Regions from separate parts of the Nonomuraea sp. NPDC049400 genome, predicted to be linked through region 1. Evidence: riboswitches for the same ligand, from Rfam matches in the RefSeq annotation. Region 1 holds a riboswitch; each other region holds the start of a gene.
What was found. A riboswitch is a leader RNA that binds a small molecule or an ion and turns the genes downstream of it on or off. The one in region 1 is predicted to bind S-adenosylmethionine.
Positions count from the first base shown of each region.

Region 1 (7,109 bases):
GGCGGCGTGTGCGCAGCGCATCTACGCGGCCATGGACGAGATCTTGCAGCGCCCCTGCGAACACCAGATCATCGTGACGCACGGCGGCTCCCTGACGTTCGTCGTGGCGTCCTGGATCAAGATGCCGATCACGGCGGTCGGCTATGCCAGTTTCCGGGTGGCATCGGGCAGCATCACCACGCTGCGCGAAGACGACTTCTTCCACAACCGCACGGTCGTCAGCCTCGGTGACACCCGCCATCTCGACTCCGCCAAAGCCGGCTGACCTCTGCCTGGCCTGCTTCGACGGCTGATGAGGTGGCGCAGCGAGCCCGACTGCTCGAGATCCGCGACAACCTGATCGACAGCTTCTCGGGGAGGGCTGACGGTACGCTCGGCCCCGAAGTGCTCATCCTTGCGGCACCACGGCGCCGAGCACCACGTCGATTCTTGCGCGGGTCTGCCGCTGGTGGTGCTCGCGGGCGCGCTGGAGCACTGGTCCTGGTGCGGCCTGAGGTAGCGCTGTGGCCTGAGGTGGACGTGCCTGAGCAGCGCCTACAGGCTGACCAGCGGAACATTCCGCGCGATCAACACCGGCTAGTACTTGCGGCAGTCGTGCTTGGCGAGAACCAGGGTCATCCCGGCGACCTGGTTGGTCTTGTTGGACACGTAGAAGAGGTAGAGCGCCTTCTTGTTGCCCGGCACGCCGGCGGTGGGATAGCCGCCCGGACCACGCCTCAGGCCGGGGTAGGCGGTCTTCAGCTGCGCCCTGGTGGAGCCGACGCCGATGCCCTGGGGCGTCTTGAGGCTAGTGGGCGCGACGATCATGGTCATGCCGTACTTCTTGGAGATGTACATCCCCACCCGGTAGTTCGGGTACGGGTTCTCCTTCAGGTCCCAGCCCGTGCATCCGGCGTGGTCACCCACTGATTTGCGGACGATTCTCCCGGTCGCCTTCGCCTTCGCGGCGCTCATGCCGAGCTTCAGGCTGCCGTACCCGTACGGTCCCAGCGTCGCCTTCTCGGCGGCGAGCGCGGCGGGCGCGACGGCGACCGGCACGAGCCCGCCCGCCAGCGCCACCACCAGCGCCGATCGGCCGATCCGTAGGGCGTTCGTTCGGTTCATCGTGCTACCTCCTTGATCTTTGACTTGATCACTTTAGTGATGGTCCGGATTGGTTGTTGGGGATTCGCGGAGTTGCGGGCAGGCGCCGCCGCATTCGGATCACCCGCCGGCGCAGCATGCCCGCGAAGCACCTCGACGTCGGCCCGCCGTACACCAACGACCTGTACCGGGGCGTTCCGCGCGGGCCTGGCGCGGTCGCCGGCCGACCGTGACGGCCTGACCTCTGTGGTGGACCGTGTTCGACTGGCTGCAGCCGGACTGGGTGTAGCAGAGCGTAGAGGCCCTAGCGCCGCCGGACCGCGGTGAGCACCCCGTCGCCCACCTCGATCAGCCGCACGACGAACTCCCCGTCGGCCGCCAGCAGCTCGTGGAACTCGACGAGCTGCTCACTGTGGCTGACGGCGTTGTCCACCGCGATGACGCCCCCGGGCACGAGCGCCCGCCGCAGGTGGGGCCAGTAGTCCACGTACGCGGGCCGCTCGGCGTCGAGCACCACCAGGTCGACCGACGCGTCCGCGGCGGCCGCCAGCGCCTCGCCGCCGTCGCCGTGCACCACGTTCACGTGCTCGGCCACCCCGGCCGCGGCGATGTTGGCGCGGGCCCGCTCGACCCGCTCGCCGTCGACCTCCACCGTGACCAGCCGCCCTCCGGTGTCCCGCACGGCGTCGGCGAACCAGATCGCCGAGTAGCCGTTGGACGTGCCGATCTCCAGCACGTTCCGGCTGCCCTGCGCCCGGATGAGCAGCGCGATCAGCCCCGCGGCGGCGGGCGTCATGTTGCGCAGCCTGAGGAGGCGGTCGGCCAGCGGGGCGTCGTGCTCGCGGCCGCGCTGGTAGAGGTCCTGCAGGTAGCTTTCCAGGGACGTGTCCACGGTCATCCTTCCTTGAGGCCCTCGATCACAGGGCCGAGGCCGTACATCCGCGGCTCCTGGACGGTGATGCAGCTCGAAACCGTACCGCTCGGGGAGTCCCGGCGATGGCGGGGGTCAGACGTCCGGGCTCGTCGTGGCGAGCAGTCCGGCTCGCAGTGCCTTCTCGTTGGCGGCGAGGAACTCCGCGAACGTGCGGGGCGCGCGGCCCGTGAGGTCCCGCACCGCGGTCGTGGTGGCCGCCAGCGAGCCGGCCGCGACTTCCCGGCAGAGCTCGGCGAAGTCGTCGGCGAACTGCGCGGGCAGTCCCTCGGAGCGCAGCGCGGCGGCGAGCTCGTCCGGGGACACCGCGGCGTGCCCGAACGTCCGGCCCAGGGCCGCCGAGAGCTCGCGCGCGATCTCGGCCGAGGTGAGCGCCTGCGGACCCGTCAGGACGTACGTCTCCCCGAGGCCGTGCGATCCGGTCAGCAGGGCGGCGGCGCAGGCGGCGATGTCGTGGCAGTCGATGTAAGACACCGGGGCGCCCCCGAACCCGTCGAGGAGCTTCCCGTCGGCGGTGAACGCGCCGGCACCGGTGATGAAGTTCTGCATGAAACCGCTCGGCCGCAGCATCGACCAGCTGAGCCCGGAGGCCTTCAGGTACTCCTCGATCTCCCAGTGCGCGCCCTCGGCCAGCCGCCCGCCCTGGTGGGCGCCCCAGACAGATACCTTCACCACCGTCGACACGCCGGCGGCCCGCGCCGCGTCGATGGCCGCCTTCTGCTGGCGGATCATCGGCTGCTCCCCCTCGACCGGCTGGGCACCGCCCGCGTTGAGGAACAGCCGGTCCACGCCGTCCATGGCGGCGGCCAGCGAGGCGGGCTCGTCGAAGTCCCCGACCACGACGTCACAGCCGCGGGCCCGGCCCTTGGCTCTGTCGCGGACCAGCGCCTTGAAGGCCACCCCCTGGTCGAGGAGAAGGCGCACGAGATGCGTGCCGATGGATCCGGTGGCTCCGGTGATCAAGATCATGTGTAGTCCTTCCGGTAAGATGAGGCAACCTCGAAAACACTATATCGAGGCTACCTCGAATTACTGGGGACGCCCGCATGACCAGCACCCGCCGGCCCCGCGCCGACGCCCGCCGCAACTACGAGCGCCTCCTGGCCGAGGCCGACGCCGCCTTCAAGGAACGCGGCGTCGACTCCAGCCTGGAGAGCATCGCCCGCCGCGCCGGCGTGGCCATCGGCACGCTCTACGGCCATTTCCCCAGCCGCCGCGCCCTGGTCGGCGCGCTGCTGCGAGAGCGCAACGAGGCCCTGTTCGAGCTGGGCGACCGGCTCCTGACCGGCTCGGCACCGGACGATCGACCCCTGGCCCGCTCGGCGCCGGGCACGCCAGACGACAGGGCCCCGGCCGGCTCGGCGCTGGCCGGCTGGGTACGCGCGGCGACCGCGCACGCCGCCACCTACAGCGGATTGGCCTCCCTGCTGACGGACGGCCTGGACGACGAGGCGTCGGAGCTGCACGACTCGTGCCTGCGCATGGCGGAGATCGGCGAACGGCTGGTCGCGCGGGCGCGCGAATCCGGCGCCGTACGTCCCGACGCGACCGGCGCGGACGTGACCGCGCTCACCTCCGCCGCCGCCTGGCTCCACGAGCACGTGTCACCCGCCGCCGCCGACCGCCTCATCACCGTCACACTGGACGGCCTGGCCGCCCGCCCTTAGCCGCCGGCGGCCGCCTGCCCTCGCAGCGCATCCGGTAAGCCGGAATTCCCGATGCCACGGCACCACTCCCGGCCGTGATGTCGCGGCCGGGAGTTTCGCCGTTCATTCGGGCGCGCGGCCCAGTTCATTCAGGCGCGCGGCCCACGGACCGGCAGGCGAACGCGCGGCTCGCCCGCGGGCGCCGCCATGCCGATGCCGATCTCAAGGGTCGACCGGCTCGCGCTCCAGGGGCCTGACCCGCCCGGCTTCGTCGCCGCCTCCGGCCGCCGAAGCGGTGCGCCTGTCGGCGTACAGGCTGGTGAGCGTGACGGTGATCAGGACCGCGATGATGACGCCGAGCGAGGCGAGGGTGGGGATCTGCGGGACCCACGCCCACAGGCCGTGCGCCCAGTGGAGGACCAGCTTGACCCCGATGAACGCCAGGATGACACCCAGGCCGTAGTTGAGATGGCGCAGCTTGGTGAGCACGTCCCGCAGCACGAAGTACAGCGCCCGCAGGCCCAGCAGCGCGAAGGCGTTGGTGGCGAAGACCAGGAAGGGGTCCTCGGTCACCCCGTACACGGCGGGCACCGAGTCGACGGCGAAGACGATGTCGGTGGCGAACACCGCCACGGTCGCCAGGGCCAGCGGCGTGATCGCCAGCCGGCCTTGCTCGCGCACCACCAGCCGGAACCCGCGATAGTCGGCGGTGACCGGGATGAAGCGGCGCAGCAGCCGGACGCTGCGCATGGAGTCGATGTCGACGTGCTGGTCGTCCCCCTTCAGCACCTTGGCCGCGGTGACGATCAGGACCACCCCGAACAGCAGGAACGCCCACGTGCCGCTCTGCAGCGCCGCGGCGCCCAGCGCGATGAAGACCGCCCGCAGCACCAGCGCCCCGACGATCCCGTACAGCAGCACCCGCTGGGCCAGCTCGTGCGGCACCGCGAACGCCGACAGCAGCAGCATGAACACGAACAGGTTGTCCACCGACAGCGACTTCTCCACCACGTATCCGGTGAAGAACTCGACCGCCACCCCGGTGCCGAAGACGCCCCACAGGTAAGCGCCGAAGCCCACCGGCAGCACCAGGTAGAAGACCGACCAGGCCAGGGCCTCGCGCATACCTACCTCATGCGGGCGCCGGGTCAGCACGATGTCGATCGCCAGCAGCAGGATCAGGGCGGCCACGGTGATCGACCACAGTGCGGGTGAAGCGATCGTGCCCTGATCGGGCGCAGCCAGAATTGTCCCCGGGGACATGAAACCTCCTCGAACGAGCTCAGCCGTTCGAGGTCTCCTTCACCCGGGGGTGCGGGTGGCCGTCCGGGGACGCCAGATAACGTCCGTACTGACCGGATCGACGCTTGGGAAGTACTCCCCTCGTCTGGCCCAGAGTAGGACAAATCCGGCCAGCGAGCCACTGTACGTCGGCGCGGATCGCGGCCAGACGCTGCTCGGCGTCACCTTCGTCGGCCTCGCGGCGTCGAGCTCCCGCTGCCATGGGTTCGAGCCAGAAAAAAGGGCCGTAGAGCATGGGAACGTCGAGCGGTACGCTCATCGGATCTCACCTCATCGATCCTGGCAGTGGCACCTTTCCTGTCAGGGCAGGTTGCCGGACCGTCGCAGGGCCAGGTCCCTCGGGTCCTCTGGATGATGGCGAGATCCGATCGTCCGTTCCCGGCGGGGAGCGTCAGACCAGGGGCCGCCGAGCAGTTCCCAGGCGGCCCGCCGATCTACTGGTTAGCAAATGCCCCACACCGGGGACCAGAGCTTGTTGTAGTAGCGCGTGCCCTTGTAGTAGATCCGGAGGCCGCAGGGCTTGCGCGAACTGCCCCCCTCCCAGGTGCGCGTCTTTCCGACCGTGATCTTCTTGTAGCCGGAGTCAGGCCCGGTCTGGATCATGTTTACCTTGACGGTGCTGCTGCAGCCGTTCCTCACCTTCAGGTACCGCGTGTTGCCCTTGACCCACGTCGTGTGGGTGACACACCTCAGCTTTGCGTCGGCGCTGGTGGCTGCGCTGGCCGCGGGTACGCCGCTAACGAGCGTGCCCACGATTCCCGTCATCAGTGCAGCGGCTACCAGTTTCTTTCGCATACTTCCTCATTGCCTTATCTTTGGGGATAAAAGCCGCCCAAGACCCTAACACGCATCGCGATCATACGGTTACCCGCCGAGCGCGCCCGGCGGAGCCGGCCCTCGATCCATGCAGGCTCCGTGCCGGGGAGCTGTAGCCGGGTCGGCGTTGCAGCGCTGGCAGGGAAGGCACACCGGTGCTGACGGCAGTAGCTGAGGATGGTTCGGCGCGAGACGGCTCCTCGACAGCACGCGATGCGGAGGAGGCGGGCGTCGGGGCCGTCGACGTACCCAGTGGCGACGTACGTGCATCAGGGCAGACCACGTAGCGTCCGTACTCCGAGACAGCGAGTGCACTTTGCTCTTGCCATGATCGGGCGCTATGCGTGATGCTTGCAGACCTCTTGAGCGAATCGGCCGAAAGCTCCCAGAGCGCGTCACTCGTGCCGTGACATATGCAGCGGCGTCGCGAAGGGAGCGGCAATCAGAGAGGTAGTTCACCCCGTGATCCACGGCCCGTGGCCCCAGCAGCCCGCAGAAACGCTGGAGTCGATGTCCGTTGAACCGCTGCTGACCAGGGACTACGACGCGGACCCCGCACTCGTCCACGAACGCCTGCGCGGCAGGTACGGCCCGGTGGCCCCGCTCGAGCTCCTCGGGGTGCCGGTCTGGTTCGTCCTCGGCTACGAGGAGGTGCTCAACGTCCTGCAGAACAAGGGCGGCATCTGGAGCAAGGACGTGGACAGGTGGCGGGCGCACGTGGAGGGCCGGATCCCGGCGGACTGGCCCCTGCTGCCGATCTTCCAGGCCAACAACTCGGCGTTCTCGGAGGGCGCCGCGCAGCGCCGGTTGAGGTCCGCGTGGACGCAGGCGCTCGCGCCGTTCCAGGACCACTCCAACCCCCAGGCCCAGCTGCTGGAGCAGGCCATCACGCAGTACGCCGACGACCTCATCGGCGTACTGTCGGAAGGTGGCTCCACGGGGTTCGCGGACCTGGCGGCACAGTACGCGCGGCCGCTCCCGCTGATGGTCGCCAACCGCATGCTCGGCTTCGCCGCCGCCCGCGGCGAGGAGGTGGTCATGGACATCTGGCGGATGGCCGACGCCGGTCCCGACGCGGCAGCGGCGTTCGGGCGCCTGTACGAGGCCATGACGGAGCTCGCCGCCGCCAAGCGGGAGCGCCCCGGAGACGACCTGCCCTCCTACATGATCAGCGCCCAACCGGACCTCACGCTGGACGAGCTGGCCCGCGAGCTGTTCATGCTGCCCGGACTGCTCGACTTCACCGCCAGCCTGGTCTGCAACGTGGTCGTCGAGGTCGTCTCCAACCCCGATGTGCGGGCGAGCCTGTCGGTCGGCGCGATCGACGAGAC
Region 1 covers NZ_JBITMP010000001.1:406,145-413,253, reverse strand. Annotated here, with positions in the region: gene ACIBVN_RS01785 (histidine phosphatase family protein) at 1-265, shown strand, start outside; gene ACIBVN_RS01780 (hypothetical protein) at 577-1,104, opposite strand; gene ACIBVN_RS01775 (O-methyltransferase) at 1,388-1,981, opposite strand; gene ACIBVN_RS01770 (NAD(P)H-binding protein) at 2,090-2,983, opposite strand; gene ACIBVN_RS01765 (TetR/AcrR family transcriptional regulator) at 3,061-3,681, shown strand; gene ACIBVN_RS01760 (TerC/Alx family metal homeostasis membrane protein) at 3,883-4,923, opposite strand; gene ACIBVN_RS01755 (hypothetical protein) at 4,943-5,221, opposite strand; SAM riboswitch class I at 5,230-5,320, opposite strand; gene ACIBVN_RS01750 (hypothetical protein) at 5,404-5,757, opposite strand; gene ACIBVN_RS01745 (cytochrome P450) at 6,289-7,109, shown strand, end outside.

Region 2 (7,109 bases), on a different contig from region 1:
CGGGATCTCCACGCCGTGCACCTCGATGTCCTCCAGCACCCAGCGCTCGAACATCTGCAGCGGCGTGTCCCAGCGCATCAGCTCCTCGACAGCCGTGGGCAGCAGCGAGCGGTCCTCGCGCAGCCGGGCCAGCTCGGCGGGGTTCCTGAACAGGGACCACCAGCCGTTGCCTGTCACGTTCACGGTGGCCTCGTGGCCGGCGTTGAGCAGCAGCACACACGTGCCGACCAGCTCGTCCTCGGTCAGCTCGTCAATCGCCGCCAGCGCGCTGACCAGGTCCTCGCCCGGGGTCCGGCGCCGCTGCGCGGCGAGGGTCTTGAGGTAGCCGGCGAACTCCGACGCCGCGCGTACCGCCGCGTGCTGGGCGTCCGGCGTCGGGTTGAGCTCGTACATGCCGCAGATGTCCGCCGACCAGGGGCGCAGCAGGTGTCGGTCGTGTTCGGGGATGCCGAGCATCTCCGCGATCACCGTCACCGGGAGCGGCTCGGCCACCTCGGCGATCAGGTCGCCGCCGCCCTTCTCCACGAACGCGTCCACCAGGCCCTCGGCGATGGCGCGCACCCGGGGCCGCAGCGACTCGACCATGCGGGGCGTGAACGCCTTGGAGACCAGCCGGCGCAGCCTGGTGTGCACCGGCGGCTCCACATCCAGCATGCCCGCCCTGATCACCCGCCAGAACGGCTCGTGGAACTCCGGCTCCGGCGGCCTGCCGAACTCCTCATGGGTGGCCACGTGCAGGTAGGACCTGCCCAGGCGGCGGTCCCTGAGCAGGGCGTTCACGTCGGCGTGGCGTGAGATCAGCCACTGGTTCGTCGGCTCGAAGTAGCTGACGGGCGACTCGCGCCTCAGCTCGTCGTACACGCCGTACGGGTGAGCCACGAAATCCGGATCCCAAGGGTCAAAGCGCACTATTTCATACTAGAAGCCGAATCCTCCTGCTCCGGGTGGACGCGCTTGCTGCGCATCCGGATGTTCAGCAGCTCGACGACGAGCGAGAACGCCATGGCGAAGTAGATGTAGCCCTTGGGGATGTGCTGGCCCAAGCCCTCGGCGATGAGCACCACGCCGATCAGCACCAGGAACGACAGCGCCAGCATCTTGATGCTCGGGTGCCGGTCCACGAACCTGCTGATCGGCCCCGAGGCGAACAGCATCACCAGCACGGACACCACGACCGCCGCGATCATCACGCCGAGCTGGTCCACCATGCCGACGGCGGTGATGACGGAGTCGAGCGAGAACACGATGTCCAGCACCATGATCTGCAGGATCACCGAGGTGAAGGAGGCGGCGGCGACCTTTTTGCCGTCCCCGCCCGCGGGACCGTCCATGCTGTGGCTGATCTCGGTGACGCTCTTGCCCAGCAGGAACAGGCCGCCGAGCAGCAGGATCAGGTCGCGTCCCGATATGTCGTGGCCGAAGACGGCGAACAACGGCTCGGTGAGCTGCACCACCCACGACAGGCCGAGCAGCAGGAGCAGGCGGCTGATCAGGGCCGCGGCCAGGCCCAGTACGCGGGCTCTGTCGCGCTGTTCCGGAGGTAGCTTCCCGGCCAGGATGGAGATGAAGATGATGTTGTCGATGCCCAACACGATCTCCAGGGCGACCAGGGTGAAGAAGCCGATCCAGATCTGCGGGTCGGCCACCCAGTCCAACATTCTGCGTACCTCCATGACTACGTGGGCGGGGGTTTCCGGTAGCAACGAGTGACGCGCCGCAGAAGTTCGCCGACTTGCGATCGAAGGTGGGATTTGGGTTATAGTGCCCGTCGTAGGTCATGAGTGCCAGCGACAAGCCCCGGCTAGCTGGCCGGCAACCCTCGCGTCCGCGGCGGGGTGCCCCGGGTGAAGACCTGGTCCGTCACGAGGTGTGGCGGGCAAGCGCGGGCTCCGTGGCTGCTTCCAGGGGTCCGATGACCCTGAGGGAGATGTGCCGTGCCCACGCTGACGATCTTCAACTCCATTCCCGCCCAGCCCGTCGAGGCGGTTCCCACCGCCACGAGCAGGCCCATTCCCGCCGTGCTCGGGGACGATCTCGAGGTGCCGGTCAAGGGCGGAAGGCTCGTCGGCTACGCCAACCTCGACTACGCCGCCAGCGCGCCCTGTCTCGAGCCGGTCAGCGCCGCCGTCACCGCCGCGCTCCCGGCCTACTCCAGCGTCCACCGGGGCGCGGGCTACGCCTCCCAGCTGACCACCGCCCGCTACGAGCAGGCCCGCCACACGGTCAGGGCGTTCGTCGGCGCCCGCCCGGACGACTCCGTGATCTTCACCCGCAACACCACCGACGCCACGAACCTCCTGGCCGGCTGCCTGCCCGCCGGCACGACCACCGTGGTCTTCGACACCGAGCACCACGCCTCCCTCCTCCCCTGGAAGAAGTCCGTACGGCTGGCGCCGCCCGCCTTCCCCGGCGAGGCCGTCCGCGCCGCCGACGAGGCGCTGGCCGGGATCGACGGGCCGAAGCTGCTCGTGGTCACCGCCGCCTCGAACGTCACCGGCGAGCTCTGGCCCATCGCCGCCCTGGCCCACATCGCGCACCGGCACGGGGCCCGCATCCTGGTGGACGCCGCCCAGCTCGTACCGCACCGGCAGCTCAACCTGACCGCGCTCGACCTCGACTACGTGGCCTTCTCCGGGCACAAGCTGTATGCGCCGTTCGGCGCCGGGGTGCTGGTCGGGCGGCGGGACTGGCTCGCGCAGGGTGAGCCGTACCTCAAGGGCGGGGGCGCGGTGCGCTCCGTGGGGGACGACACCGAGTGGCACGACGACCCGGAGCCGCGGCACGAGGCGGGCACCCCGAACGTGCTGGGCGCCATCGCGCTGGCCGCCGCCTGCGACGCGCTCACGGCCACCGGCTGGACCGCGCTGGTGCACGAGGAGGAGCGGCTGATCGCCCGGCTGCGGTCCGGGCTCGCCGCGATCGAGGGCGTGCGTGAGCTGTCGCTGTGGGGGGATGACCACCCGCGCGTCGGCATCGTGTCGTTCACCGTGGACGGCTACTCCGCCCGCGAGGTGGCCGAGGTGCTGTCCAGCGAGTACGGCATCGGGGTGCGCGACGGGAAGTTCTGCGCGCACCCCTTCGTCCGGCACCTCCTCAACGAGACCGATGGGGGTTGCGAGGACGGCACCGCCTCCGCGGTGCGGGCCTCGATCGGCATCGGCACCACGGAGGAGCACGTGGACCGGCTGGTACAGGCGCTGCGGGAGCTCGTCGCGCGCTGAGCCTCATGCCCTGTTCGGCGGCTTGCGGTGCGGCGGCGGCTCGTCGGAGACCAGGGCGTCGATGTCCCTCATGTCGTCGTCGTCGATCATGCCTGACCGGTGCTCGGAAGGCTGCCTGGGCACGCGCGGCTCCGCCGGTTCATTGGACGATGTGGGCGTGGTGGGGCCGCCGTTCACGGTCGTGACGTTCGACGGCTCCGGACCAGATGCGCCCGGAGCGTGCGCGGCGAGCTCCTCCTCGGCGGCCCGGCGTTCCGCGCGCCTGCGGAACATCGCGCCGAACAGCCCGTCGATCCCGATCCGCCCGCCACCGAGCGCCAGGAACAGCAAGGCCAGCGCCCCGAGCAGGCCAGGCAGCTCCCAGCCGCCGGTGGTGGTCAGGATGCCGCGGCCGGAGTGCACGAAGACGATCGCGCCGAGCATGTTGAGCAGCAACAGCAGCCCCACCGGCCGGACCAGCAGGCCCAGGATCAGGAAGAGGCCGCCGACGGTCTCCACGATGGTCGCGTACGCGGAGGCGAGCTCGGGCATCGGGACTCCCATCCCGGCGAATGCCCGACCCGTGGGTCCGAGGCCGGCCATCCACTTCTCCAGGCCGTGAGCCAGGAAGATCACGCCGGTCACGACGCGCGCGATCAGCATCGTGACATCGAACACAGCTCTCTTCATGGTGATTTCTCCCCCCGTTCCCGGTCTTCTCCCCATGTCCGGCTTCGGGATGCATTTCCATACGATTCCTTGACCTGCCCCCCGGCTGGATCACCAATCAGTGCGGTGGCAGCATGGCCATATGACGGAACGTGTGGTCGGAATCGGCGCGGGCGCGAAAGAGCTGGCCACCGAGGACATGATCCTCAACATCGGCCCGCAGCATCCGTCGACCCATGGAGTGCTCAGGCTCCGGCTGACGCTCGACGGCGAGCGCATCACCGCCGCCGAGCCGATCATCGGCTACATGCACAGGGGCGCGGAGAAGCTGTTCGAGGTCCGCGACTACCGTCAGATCATCATGCTGGCCAACCGGCACGACTGGCTTTCCGGCTTCGCCAACGAGCTGGGCGTGGTGATCGCCGCCGAGCGCCTGCTCGGCATGGAGCCCCCGGTCAGGGCCGTGTGGGCGCGCACCCTGCTGGCCGAGCTCAACCGGGTGCTCAACCACCTGATGTTCCTCGGCTCCTACCCTCTCGAGCTGGGCGCGATCACGCCGCTGTTCTACGCCTTCGACGAGCGCGAGCGCATCCAAGCCGTCATGGAGGAGATCTCCGGCGGGCGCATGCACTACATGTTCAACCGGGTCGGGGGCCTCAAGGAGGACCTGCCGCTCGGCTGGCTCGACCGGGTGTCGGCCGCCGTCGCTGAGACCCGGCGCCGGGTGCCCGACATCGAGGACCTCATCCTGCACAACGAGATCTTCATCGCCCGCACCAAGGGCGTCGGCGTGCTCACCCGCGAGCAGATCATGCAGTACGGCGTCAGCGGCCCCATCGCCAGGGCCTCGGGGGTGGACTTCGACCTGCGCCGCGACGACCCGTACCTCGCCTATCGCGAGCTGCCCGTGAAGGTCGTCACGCGGCAGGCGGGCGACTGCCACGCCCGGTTCGCGGTGCTGTTCGACCAGCTCAAGAGCTCGCTCGAGCTGGCCGACGCCTGCGTCGAGCACCTGCGTTCGCTGCCGCCCGGGCCCATCAACCAGCGCCTGCCGAAGGTGCTCAAGGTGCCGGAGGGGCACACGTACGCGTGGACCGAGAACCCCCTCGGCATCAACGGCTACTACCTGGTCTCGAAGGGCGACAAGACCCCGTGGCGGCTCAAGCTGCGCTCGGCCTCCTACAGCAACATCCAGGTGCTGCGGGAGATGCTGCCCGGACACCTGGTCGCCGACATGGTGGCCATCCTCGGCTCGATGTTCTTCGTCGTGGGTGACATCGACAAGTGAAGGCCGAGCGCGACAAGTACGTCGACTGGCTCCGCGCCCTGAGCCTGTGCGTCGTGGTGGTCTGGCACTGGGCGTTCACCATCCTGGAGTGGAAGCCGAACGGCCCCGAGCCCACCAGCCCGCTGGGCTTCACCTCCGGGCTGTGGATCCTGACCTGGCTGCTGCAGGTGCTGCCGCTGTTCTTCTACGTCGGTGGCCACGTGCACCTGCTGTCCTGGGAGCGTGCCCGGGGGCGCGGCGTCGGCATCGGCTCGTTCGTCTGGCGGCGCATCCGCGCGCTGGCGTTACCGGCGCTGTTCCTGTCCGGGGTGTGGCTCGCCATCGGCGCGGTCGTCACGTTCACGTTCCAGGTGGACTGGATGTGGCGGGTGGTGCTGCTGGTGCTCAGCCCGCTGTGGTTCCTCGGCGTCTACCTCGTGCTCATCGCCCTGCTGCCGGTGGCGCTCTGGCTGCACCGCCGCTACGACGTGCTGGCGCTGATCTGGCTCGGCGGCGCGTCGCTGGTGGTCGACGTGGTGCGCTTCCGGTACGGGGTCGAATGGGCCGGGTGGCTCAACATGATCCTCATCTGGGGGCTCGCCCACCAGGCCGGGTTCTTCTACGACCGAGTCGTCATCCTGCCCAGGCGCTACGACGTCGCACTGCTCTGGACCGGCCTCTTCGCCCTGTTCGGCCTGGTCTACTCCGGCATCTACCCGGGCTCGATGGTGGGCGTGCCGGGTGACAAGTGGTCGAACATGGCGCCGCCCACGTTCGTGATCGTCGCCCTGCTGCTGTTCCAGATCGGGCTGGTGGAGGTGCTGCGGCCGTCGATGGAGCGCGTCCTGGAGCGGCCCAGGTGGAGCCGGGCGAACGGCTTCATCAACCGGTACTCGCTGCCGCTCTTCCTCTTCCACACGACCGGGATGGCCATCGCACTTGGGCTGTCATGGTGGCTCTTCGGCACCCTGGGCAGTGAGATCCCGCCTGACCTGAAGTGGTGGCTGGAGCGCCCCATCGCCATCGTCGGCCCGCTGATCTGCACCACCCCGGTCATCTACCTGTTCGGGCGTAGACGTGCGCCCGAACCGGCGAGGGAGCGTAGCGCCTAGCCGGGCTGCTGCTCGTCCGAGTCCTTCGGGATGCGGCAGACGTTCTCCAGGTAGAGGGCGGCGCAGACCAGCACCACGCATGACAGGAACGACCCCGTCGCGACGAAGAACTCCGATCGCGGCGTCTCCCGGTCCAAGATCTGCACCGTATAGAGAGCGAACCCGGCGAACAACCCGGCGAACATCGCCCCCACGTACGCCGACGCCTTCGCCAGCGCGGCCAGCCGGGCCACCGACAGGGGCTCCACCGGCTTGGTGCCAGGTTTCCTGGCGATCCTGGCCTTGGTCGTCCACGCGCTGTAACCCTCGCCGATGGCCAGCAGCAGGACCGTGGGGATCGCGGTCCACGGCATGAGGGGCAGCTCGGAGTAGAAAGACCGGACCAACGCCCACGCGATCAACGCGACGACGATGACGATGCCGACCAGGCGGCCGGGGTGGGTGGGCTTCAATCGGGCCTCTGCAGACTGAGGTCGTCGCGCAGGCGTACCCCTTGCTGGTCGACGCCCTCCACCAGCTCCGTCACCCGGCCACGCCCGGGCACCACGCCGTCGGGGTCGGCCTTCGCCCAGGGCACGAGCACGAACGCGCGCTCGTGGGCGAGGGGATGCGGCAGCGTCAGCTCGGGGTCGTCGCAGACGGTGTCGCCCACCACGATCAGGTCGATGTCGAGCGTGCGCGGCCCCCAGCGCTCGGTGCGCACCCGGCCGAAGGCGTTCTCCACGCTCTGCGCCCGCTCCAGCAGCGTGCGCGGCGGCAGCGTGGTCTCGGCGATCACGACCGCGTTGACGTACGGCTTCTGCCCGGCAGGACCCCCGACGGGATCGGTCTCGTAGACCGGGGATGCCTTGACGAACTCCA
Region 2 covers NZ_JBITMP010000004.1:164,528-171,636, forward strand. Annotated here, with positions in the region: gene ACIBVN_RS06745 (cytochrome P450) at 1-909, opposite strand, end outside; gene ACIBVN_RS06750 (TerC family protein) at 909-1,658, opposite strand; SAM riboswitch class IV at 1,774-1,889, shown strand; gene ACIBVN_RS06755 (aminotransferase class V-fold PLP-dependent enzyme) at 1,935-3,221, shown strand; gene ACIBVN_RS06760 (DoxX family protein) at 3,225-3,890, opposite strand; gene ACIBVN_RS06765 (NADH-quinone oxidoreductase subunit D) at 4,012-5,157, shown strand; gene ACIBVN_RS06770 (acyltransferase) at 5,154-6,248, shown strand; gene ACIBVN_RS06775 (DUF3180 domain-containing protein) at 6,245-6,700, opposite strand; gene folK (2-amino-4-hydroxy-6-hydroxymethyldihydropteridine diphosphokinase) at 6,697-7,109, opposite strand, start outside.
Region 2: linked by a shared signal. The riboswitch ahead of ACIBVN_RS06755 (aminotransferase class V-fold PLP-dependent enzyme) and the one ahead of ACIBVN_RS01755 (hypothetical protein) in region 1 are both predicted to bind S-adenosylmethionine.

Region 3 (7,109 bases), on a different contig from region 1:
GGTGACGGTATCCGTGGACGCCCCGCCGGGCGAGATCACCCGCCGTGCGCTGGCCGCGATAGCGGGCGCCGGCGGCGGCATGGAGTGAGCGTGCGGGCGCCCCGGGCGACCCCTTGAGCGAGCCCGCGATCCGCCATCAAAGCTCGCGATGGAACCGAAACCGGACCCCCGATCGTCCCCTCGATAGAAGGGATCGACCAGTTGCCTACCAGTAGCATCCGTTCCATGACGCTGCGTAGGTAAACTCCACTGGACCCCCGTTCGAGCAAGGAGTACGAATCGGTGAATCCGCACGCACTTGCCCATCGGGCACACCGACACGGCTGGGATGTGCAGACCGTCCCGCGATCCTCCGGCCCTACGGTCATCCTGGAGCGTGACGGCTGGCGTCTGGAAATCGCGTTCGACGGTCACGCACCCAAGGAAGCCACCGCCAACGAACCCGGTCACAACGTCGGCAGGCAGCTCAACCTCCGCTCGATCAACGACTTCGTGCACCAGCCACGGACAGATCGGTTAGGTCGCCCCATGCCGCGATCGGCGGCAGGGCACTCGTCGCGCAAGCGACCATGAAGCGGGCGAGCAGCTCGACGACGGACACGGCGACCGCGAGCAGGACGCCCCACGGGATGAGATCGATGATCGTCATTCGACATGGGTGACGTCATCTGAGCATGTCGGGATCTTCGACGCTGATGCGCCGTCCCGTGCCACGCCTCGGGTCCGGCTCGCGCTGCCATCGATGATGATGACGACTTGATCGCGGACCTGGACGGCGGCGTCGATGCCCGGCCCGGCCGACTGCGGCGTTCCTGCCTGCCTGGCCGGCGCCGCAGCGCCCGCCGCCAGCCCCCGCCCCTGCTGGCGCGCGTGAAAGGCGCCATCTGACAGCTCGTGCCGGTGCAGGCACAGGAAGATGAACAGCGCACCTCGCGGACCTCACCCGCCGGCTCGGAGCTGAAGACGTCGGCCGGAGGGCGCATGGTGGCCGGCTCTGCGACGCTGGCCAGGCTCCCCACTCCGGCACGTGACGACAACCGGATCATCTCGCGGAACGCCTTCACCTGGGACGCCGATGTGCGGGAGCCGGAACGGTTACCTGAGCGCACAGGTGTCGATCCGTTCCGCGGAAGACCGCCGTTCCCGGTGACAGTGGTTCAAAAGGACGTCGCGGTGAAGTATGGGTCATCTCGACAGGTTCTAAGACGGAGTATCGGTGCGTGGAAGTATGAACTGTCCGGACTGCGGTGCGATGTTGTCCGGAACCGGGCCACAGGAGCCGGTGTCCAGGTGCCCGAGGTGTGGGCTGCCTCTGCAGGGACCCGCCGCGCACGAGCTCTGGCAGGTGGACCAGGCTCTCGCCGGGCTGAGGGATCAGCAGGCCAGATTACAGGCCCGCCGTACGGAACTGCTCGGCGTCCTGCGCGCCGGCGCGGCGGATCACGGGGCGGCAGGCGCGGGTGCGGCGGGTCAGGGGCCTGCGGGTGTGGCGGGTCAGGGGCCCGGTGCCCCGACGCGGGAGGTCTCACCGGGCGCCGCGAAGAACGTCCTGCTCATCCTCGGCGGCCTGCTGCTGACGGTGGCGGCGGTGGTGTTCACCGTGGTGAGCTGGGGGCGGCTGGGCATGGGCGGGCGCGCGGCCGTGCTGGCGGCGTTCACCGCGCTGGTGCTGCTGGCGCCGGTCGTGCTGATCCGGCGCAGGCTCACCGCGACGGCCGAGACCGTGGCCGGGTTCGCGGTCGCGCTGCTGCTGCTCGACGGCTACGCGGCCAGGCGGGCGGGATTCGCCGGGGCCGACGCCCTCGACGCGCTGCACTACACGGCGGGGGTGTTCGGGCTCACCGCGCTCATCCTGGTGGCCTATGCCCGGGTCACCCGGCTTCGCGGACCCGCTCCGGTCGCCGTGGTGCTGGCGCAGCCGGTCCTGCCGCTGCTGGCCGGCGACTTGTCGGCGACCTGGCTGGTGGCCACGCTGGTGGCCACGGCGGCGCTGGACGTCGCCGTGGTCCGCTACGGCCGGGGAGCGGTGCGGGTGACGGCCGCCGTGGCCGGCAGCGGGGTCGCGACCCTCGCCCTGCTGGGCGGCGCGCCGTACGCGCTGGGGTCCCCGTCCGTCGGTCAGGCGCTGGTCAGGTCGGCGCCGCTGGTCGCGCTGGCCCTGCTCGGCGGGTTCGTGACCTGGCTGCTGGCCAGGCCGGGCAAGGAACAAGAGGAGATCTGGGCCTCCGCGGTCACCGTCGGAACCGCGCTCACGCTGATCGCCGTGCCGGCCGCGCTGGCGCAGCCGGCGCTGGACGGCCCGGGCACGGACTGGCGTCCCCTGGCCTACCTCATTCCCGCACTCGCCGTGGTGCTCGCCACCGCCTGGCTGCCCTGGCGGAGGGTGCGGCTGGCGGGCATGGCCACCGGCGGGCTGGTCGCGCTGCTGACCACGCTGACGCTGCTGCCCCGGCTCGTGGCCACGCTGGCGGCGCCGCTCGCCTGGCTGGACGTGCTCTGGACGGGCACGTGGGACGGACCGCAGTGGCAGCTGGGCGAGATGGCGTCGCCGGCGGACGTGGCGGTGCTGGGCGTGGTGGCGGCCGGACTCCTGGCGGCGGTCGTGCACGGCGCTGGCGGGCGGCCGATGAAGGTGGCGGCTGTGCGTGGCACCGGCGGGCGGCCGATGAAGGCGGCGGCCGAGCGTGGCGCCGGCGGGTGGGCGATGAAGGCGGCGGCGTCCGGCGCGCTGCTGTCCGGGGCGCTCATGGTCGCGGTCGCCCCCCAAGCCTTCGCGATGCCCTACCCGGCCGCGGTGGCGGTGCAGGCGGCGCTGGCCGTCGCGCCGGCGGTGGCCGCCACACTAAGCCGGGCGCCCTGGTGGGCGGTGGCATGCGCGCTCGTCGCCGGTCCCGCCTCGGTACGGGCGGCGGCGTACGCGTTCGGCAGCGAGCCGGCGACGCTGATCGTGCTGCCGATCCTGGCGGTGGCGGCCGCCGCCATGGCGCTGGTGGCCAGGGTGAAGGACATCCGGGTCTGGGGACTGGGCTTCGCCGCGCTGTTCTTCGGGCTGGAGGCGGTGGCGGTGGGGTTCTCGCTGGGCCTGCGCGTCCTCGTCGCGGCGAGCGTGGGGTTCGCCGTGGCCGGGGTGCTGGTGCTGCTCATGTCGCTGTGGGCGGGCTCGGCCGGCCGAGGCGGCGTGAACGGCCTCAGGTACACCGGCGCCACCCTGCTGCTGCTGGCCTCGTGGCTGCGACTGGTGGCGGACGAGGTCACCGTCGTCGAGGCGTACACGGTGCCGTGCTCGCTGGTCCTGCTGGGATCCGGCTGGTGGCGGCGGCGCGGCGCGCCGGTCTCCTCCTGGGCGGCCTATGGTGCGGGCCTCTCCTTCACGATGCTGCCCAGCCTGGTCGCGGTCTACTCGGACACGGACTGGCGGCGGTCGCTGGCGCTCGGCGTGCTGGCGCTGGCGGTGCTGTTCGCCGGAGCCCGGTTCCGGCTCCAGGCGCCCACGGTGATCGGAGCCGTCGTGGTCCCCGGGGTCGCGGTGCGGGAACTGGCCCCGTACGTGTCGGAGTTGCTCCTCGCGGTGCCGCGCTGGGTGCCGATCGCCGTGGGCGGGCTGCTGCTCGTGGTGGTCGGGGCGACGTACGAGGCCCGCATGCGGGACCTGCGCCGGTTGCGTGACACCCTGACGGCGATGGGTTGACGTTCCACTATCGAAAGAGGAAGCGGGCCCTCGACGCGGCCGAGACCGTCATGGTGAACGAACTCCTAACGCGAAATTATCGCTTTGTGTCTGATTTATTCCCTGTCGTGGGCGCGCCTCCATGATCTGGGCTGCTCTCGGAAGGAGCCCCGCCACCGGCGTGCGGGCGGGCGAGCGCGCGCACCCCGAGGCGCGGCGGCCACGAAGTCGAGGTCCTGCGACGGGGTGGTCTTCAACATGGCGAGGTAGTCGTCATAGTCACGGGCGGCACGGGCCACCTCGTTGAAGCCCACGGTGATCAGGTCGTCCCGGGACAGGGCACGGTGGTGCAGTTCCCGCAGCTCATCGGCCGAGGCAGTGAGGACGGGAACCGGGTGGGGGTTCAGCCCCGCGTGCCATCCGCCCGAGGCATCCACGCCGTCGCTGCCCAGCGGATCGCCAGGCGTGCACTCAGGCGGGCACCCAGGCTGAGCCCGGCCACCGCGGCCGCGTTCACCGCCGTCGCGGGTTCGAGGTCGTCGCGAACCACGAGGACGAGCTTCGCCGCCAAGGGCATGGTCGATCTTCCGTTTGACGGAATACGTCCCGACCTGGCAAGATCCCGACCCGTCAATCATCCAGAGGACTCGAGGGACCTGGCCCTGCGACGGTCCGGCAACCTCCCCGGCGAGAGTCGGCGAGAAAGGTGCCAATGCCAGGAACGATGAGGAGTCTCGATGAGCATGCGGCTTGATGTTCCTTCTCTGACCGGCGATCTGGTGCGGCTGGAGCCGCTGGCAATGCGGCACGTAGCCGATCTGGCGGAGGCCGCCGAGGAGGAACGCTCGTCCTACGGCTTCACCCTGGTGCCCCGCGCGCATGGGATGAAGGACTATGTGGCAGCGCAGGTCGCACGCGATGGATTGACTCCTTTCGGGCAGGTCCGGGTCGCCGACAGCAGGACGGTGGGTTGCACCGCGCTGTGGGATCCCCGCACCTGGCCGGACCGGCCGGGCGTGCGGGCGATCGAGATCGGTTTCACGTGGCTTGCCGCCTCAGCGCAGGGCACCGGGATCAACGCCGAGGCCAAGCTGCTGCTGATGTCGTATTCGTTCGAGACGCTCGGCGTCGCCCGCGTCGACCTGAAGACCGACGCCCGTAACCTCCGCTGCCGCCACGCGCTCCAGCGACTCGGCATTCCATTCGAGGGTGTCCTGCGCTCCTGGTCCATGTCGTGGGCGCCCGGCGAGGAAGGCGAGCTTCGCGACTCGGCCATGTTCGCCGTTACCGCCGCCGAATGGCCGGCGGTAAGAGCGGCATTGCGCGACCGTCTCAGCGCCGCCGGCCGCCGGTAACAGATCATGCGGGCCTCCCTTGACCACTGGGGCAGCGTGGGGCGCAAGCTGAAAGCCAGCCCGGGTGTTCACCGGCCGTCGACTTTCTCCGCCTTTCTCGCCTCTTCCATGGACGACACCCGAGACCAGGTCGTCGTGGACGCGGGGTGCGGAGCGGGCCTGGTCACTCTCGCCGCCTTGACCGCTGGAGCCCGGCACGTGATCGCTCAGGACTATGACCGGGCCGCGCTTGCTGACACCGCCCGCAACGTCATCGAGGTCCTCGGTCACGAGGCTCGCAAGCGGCTCACCCTCTGGGAGGCCGACTGGCGTCTCCTGGCCCCGATGAGCGCGAATCTTCTGGCCGTCAATCCTCCGCAACGTCCCGCCGCGCTGCTGCCCGACGTGCCACCGGATCAGCGTCATCTGCACGACGGCGGCGGTCGGGACGGCCTGGATGCCATCCGGCTGATCCTTGCCCATTCCAGCGTCGGGAGGGTCCGCACCACCGCGGCGGCCGTCCTCGATCCAACCGCGTTGCGAAACCCGAACTGGACCGAACCCCAACTCCTCGCCGACCTCGAACTGCCCTTCGACCCCGCGTGGCGCAGCGTCCTGCCCGACCTGCGTGGACGCGTCAACATCTGGCAGTTCACCCGGTTGTCCCTGCCCTCGTACCACCTGGTGGTCCCCTGACCTTCCGGACAGCTTTCTGACGATCACTTCACACTGCGCAATCGGCCACCAGGACATCGACGCGGTCAAGCGGAACGCCGCCGTCGTGCGTGCCGCGAGTTGCCCGGCGGCTGATGCCCGGTGCGGGTCGCGCCGGTCCGCACCGGGCGTCAGGCGTCGATCACCGGCTCGCGGGCGGATGCCTGGGTGAAGCGCGGCAGAGCGGCGACGCCCACCGCGAGCAGGGCGATGATGGCCAGCTGCACGTACTCGACGGCGGCGAAGGCATGGGGCACGCTGTGCGGCTCCAACGCCAGGTAGAGGGTGCCGAGCGCGGCCACCCCGAGGGCGAGCCCGCTCTGCTGCAGCGTGATCAGCACGCCGCTGCCGATACCGGCGAGGTGGGCGGGGACGTCGGCCAGCACGCTGCGGAACAGCCCGGCGAACAGCATGGACTGTCCGGCGCCGGCCAGGGCCAGCGGGACGGCCATGGCCCACAGGCTGACGTGTGGCCACGCTTCGACGATGACGGTCACCAGCAGGGCCAGTCCCGCCAACTGCACCACGGCGCCGACGGCCAGCGTGGCCCGGCCGAAGCGGGTGATCAGGCGCGGCGCCAGCAGGGATCCGGCGAAGAACAGCAGGGCCATCGGCAGGATCGCCAGACCGCCGTGCAGCGCGTCCTGGTGCAGCCCGTTCTGCACGGTGAGCGCGAAGACGAACATGAAAGCGCCGAAGCCGATGCTGAAGGCCAGCACCATCAGCAGACCCCGCGACATCGACGGCAGACGCAGCAGGGACGGCGGCAGCAGCGGGATCTCACCGCGCCGCTCGGCGCGCTTCTCCACCACGAAGGTGATGCCGCCCAGGACGACCGCCAGGGCGAACATCGCCCACGTCCACCAGGGCCAGCCCAGGGAGTGCCCTTCGGTCAGCGGGATGAGCAGGGTGGTGAGGGTGGCGGCGAACAGCACCGTGCCGGGCAGGTCGACGCCGACGGGCTGGTCCGAGCGGGTGTTCGGCACGATCCGCGCCGACACCAGCAGCACGACCACGCCGATGGGCACGTTGACCAGGAAGATCGGCCGCCACGACGTGCCGGCGATGTCGGCGGACACGAGCAGGCCGCCCACCAGCTGCCCGACCACCGCGGCGATGCCGGACGTCGCCCCGTACAGAGCCACCGCGCGGGCCTTGCGCTCGGATTCCAGCGTGTGGTGGAACGTCGCCAGCACCTGCGGGATCAGCAGCGCGGCAGTGGCACCCTGCACGATGCGCGCCCCGATCAGCAGCTCCACGCTGGGGGCCAGTCCGCAGGTCAGGGAGGCGGAGATGAAGCCGACGAGCGCGCCGAGGAAGATCCGGTGCCGGCCGTAGCGGTCGCCCAGCCGGCCGCCCAGCACCAGGAGCGCCGCGTAGGCGACGCCGTACCC
Region 3 covers NZ_JBITMP010000008.1:287,262-294,370, reverse strand. Annotated here, with positions in the region: gene ACIBVN_RS15015 (gluconokinase) at 1-88, shown strand, start outside; gene ACIBVN_RS15010 (hypothetical protein) at 482-649, opposite strand; gene ACIBVN_RS15005 (SCO7613 C-terminal domain-containing membrane protein) at 1,346-3,688, shown strand; gene ACIBVN_RS15000 (DUF2000 domain-containing protein) at 3,784-4,104, opposite strand; SAM riboswitch class I at 4,299-4,398, shown strand; gene ACIBVN_RS14995 (GNAT family N-acetyltransferase) at 4,405-5,022, shown strand; gene ACIBVN_RS14990 (50S ribosomal protein L11 methyltransferase) at 5,029-5,697, shown strand; gene ACIBVN_RS14985 (MFS transporter) at 5,847-7,109, opposite strand, start outside.
Region 3: linked by a shared signal. The riboswitch ahead of ACIBVN_RS14995 (GNAT family N-acetyltransferase) and the one ahead of ACIBVN_RS01755 (hypothetical protein) in region 1 are both predicted to bind S-adenosylmethionine.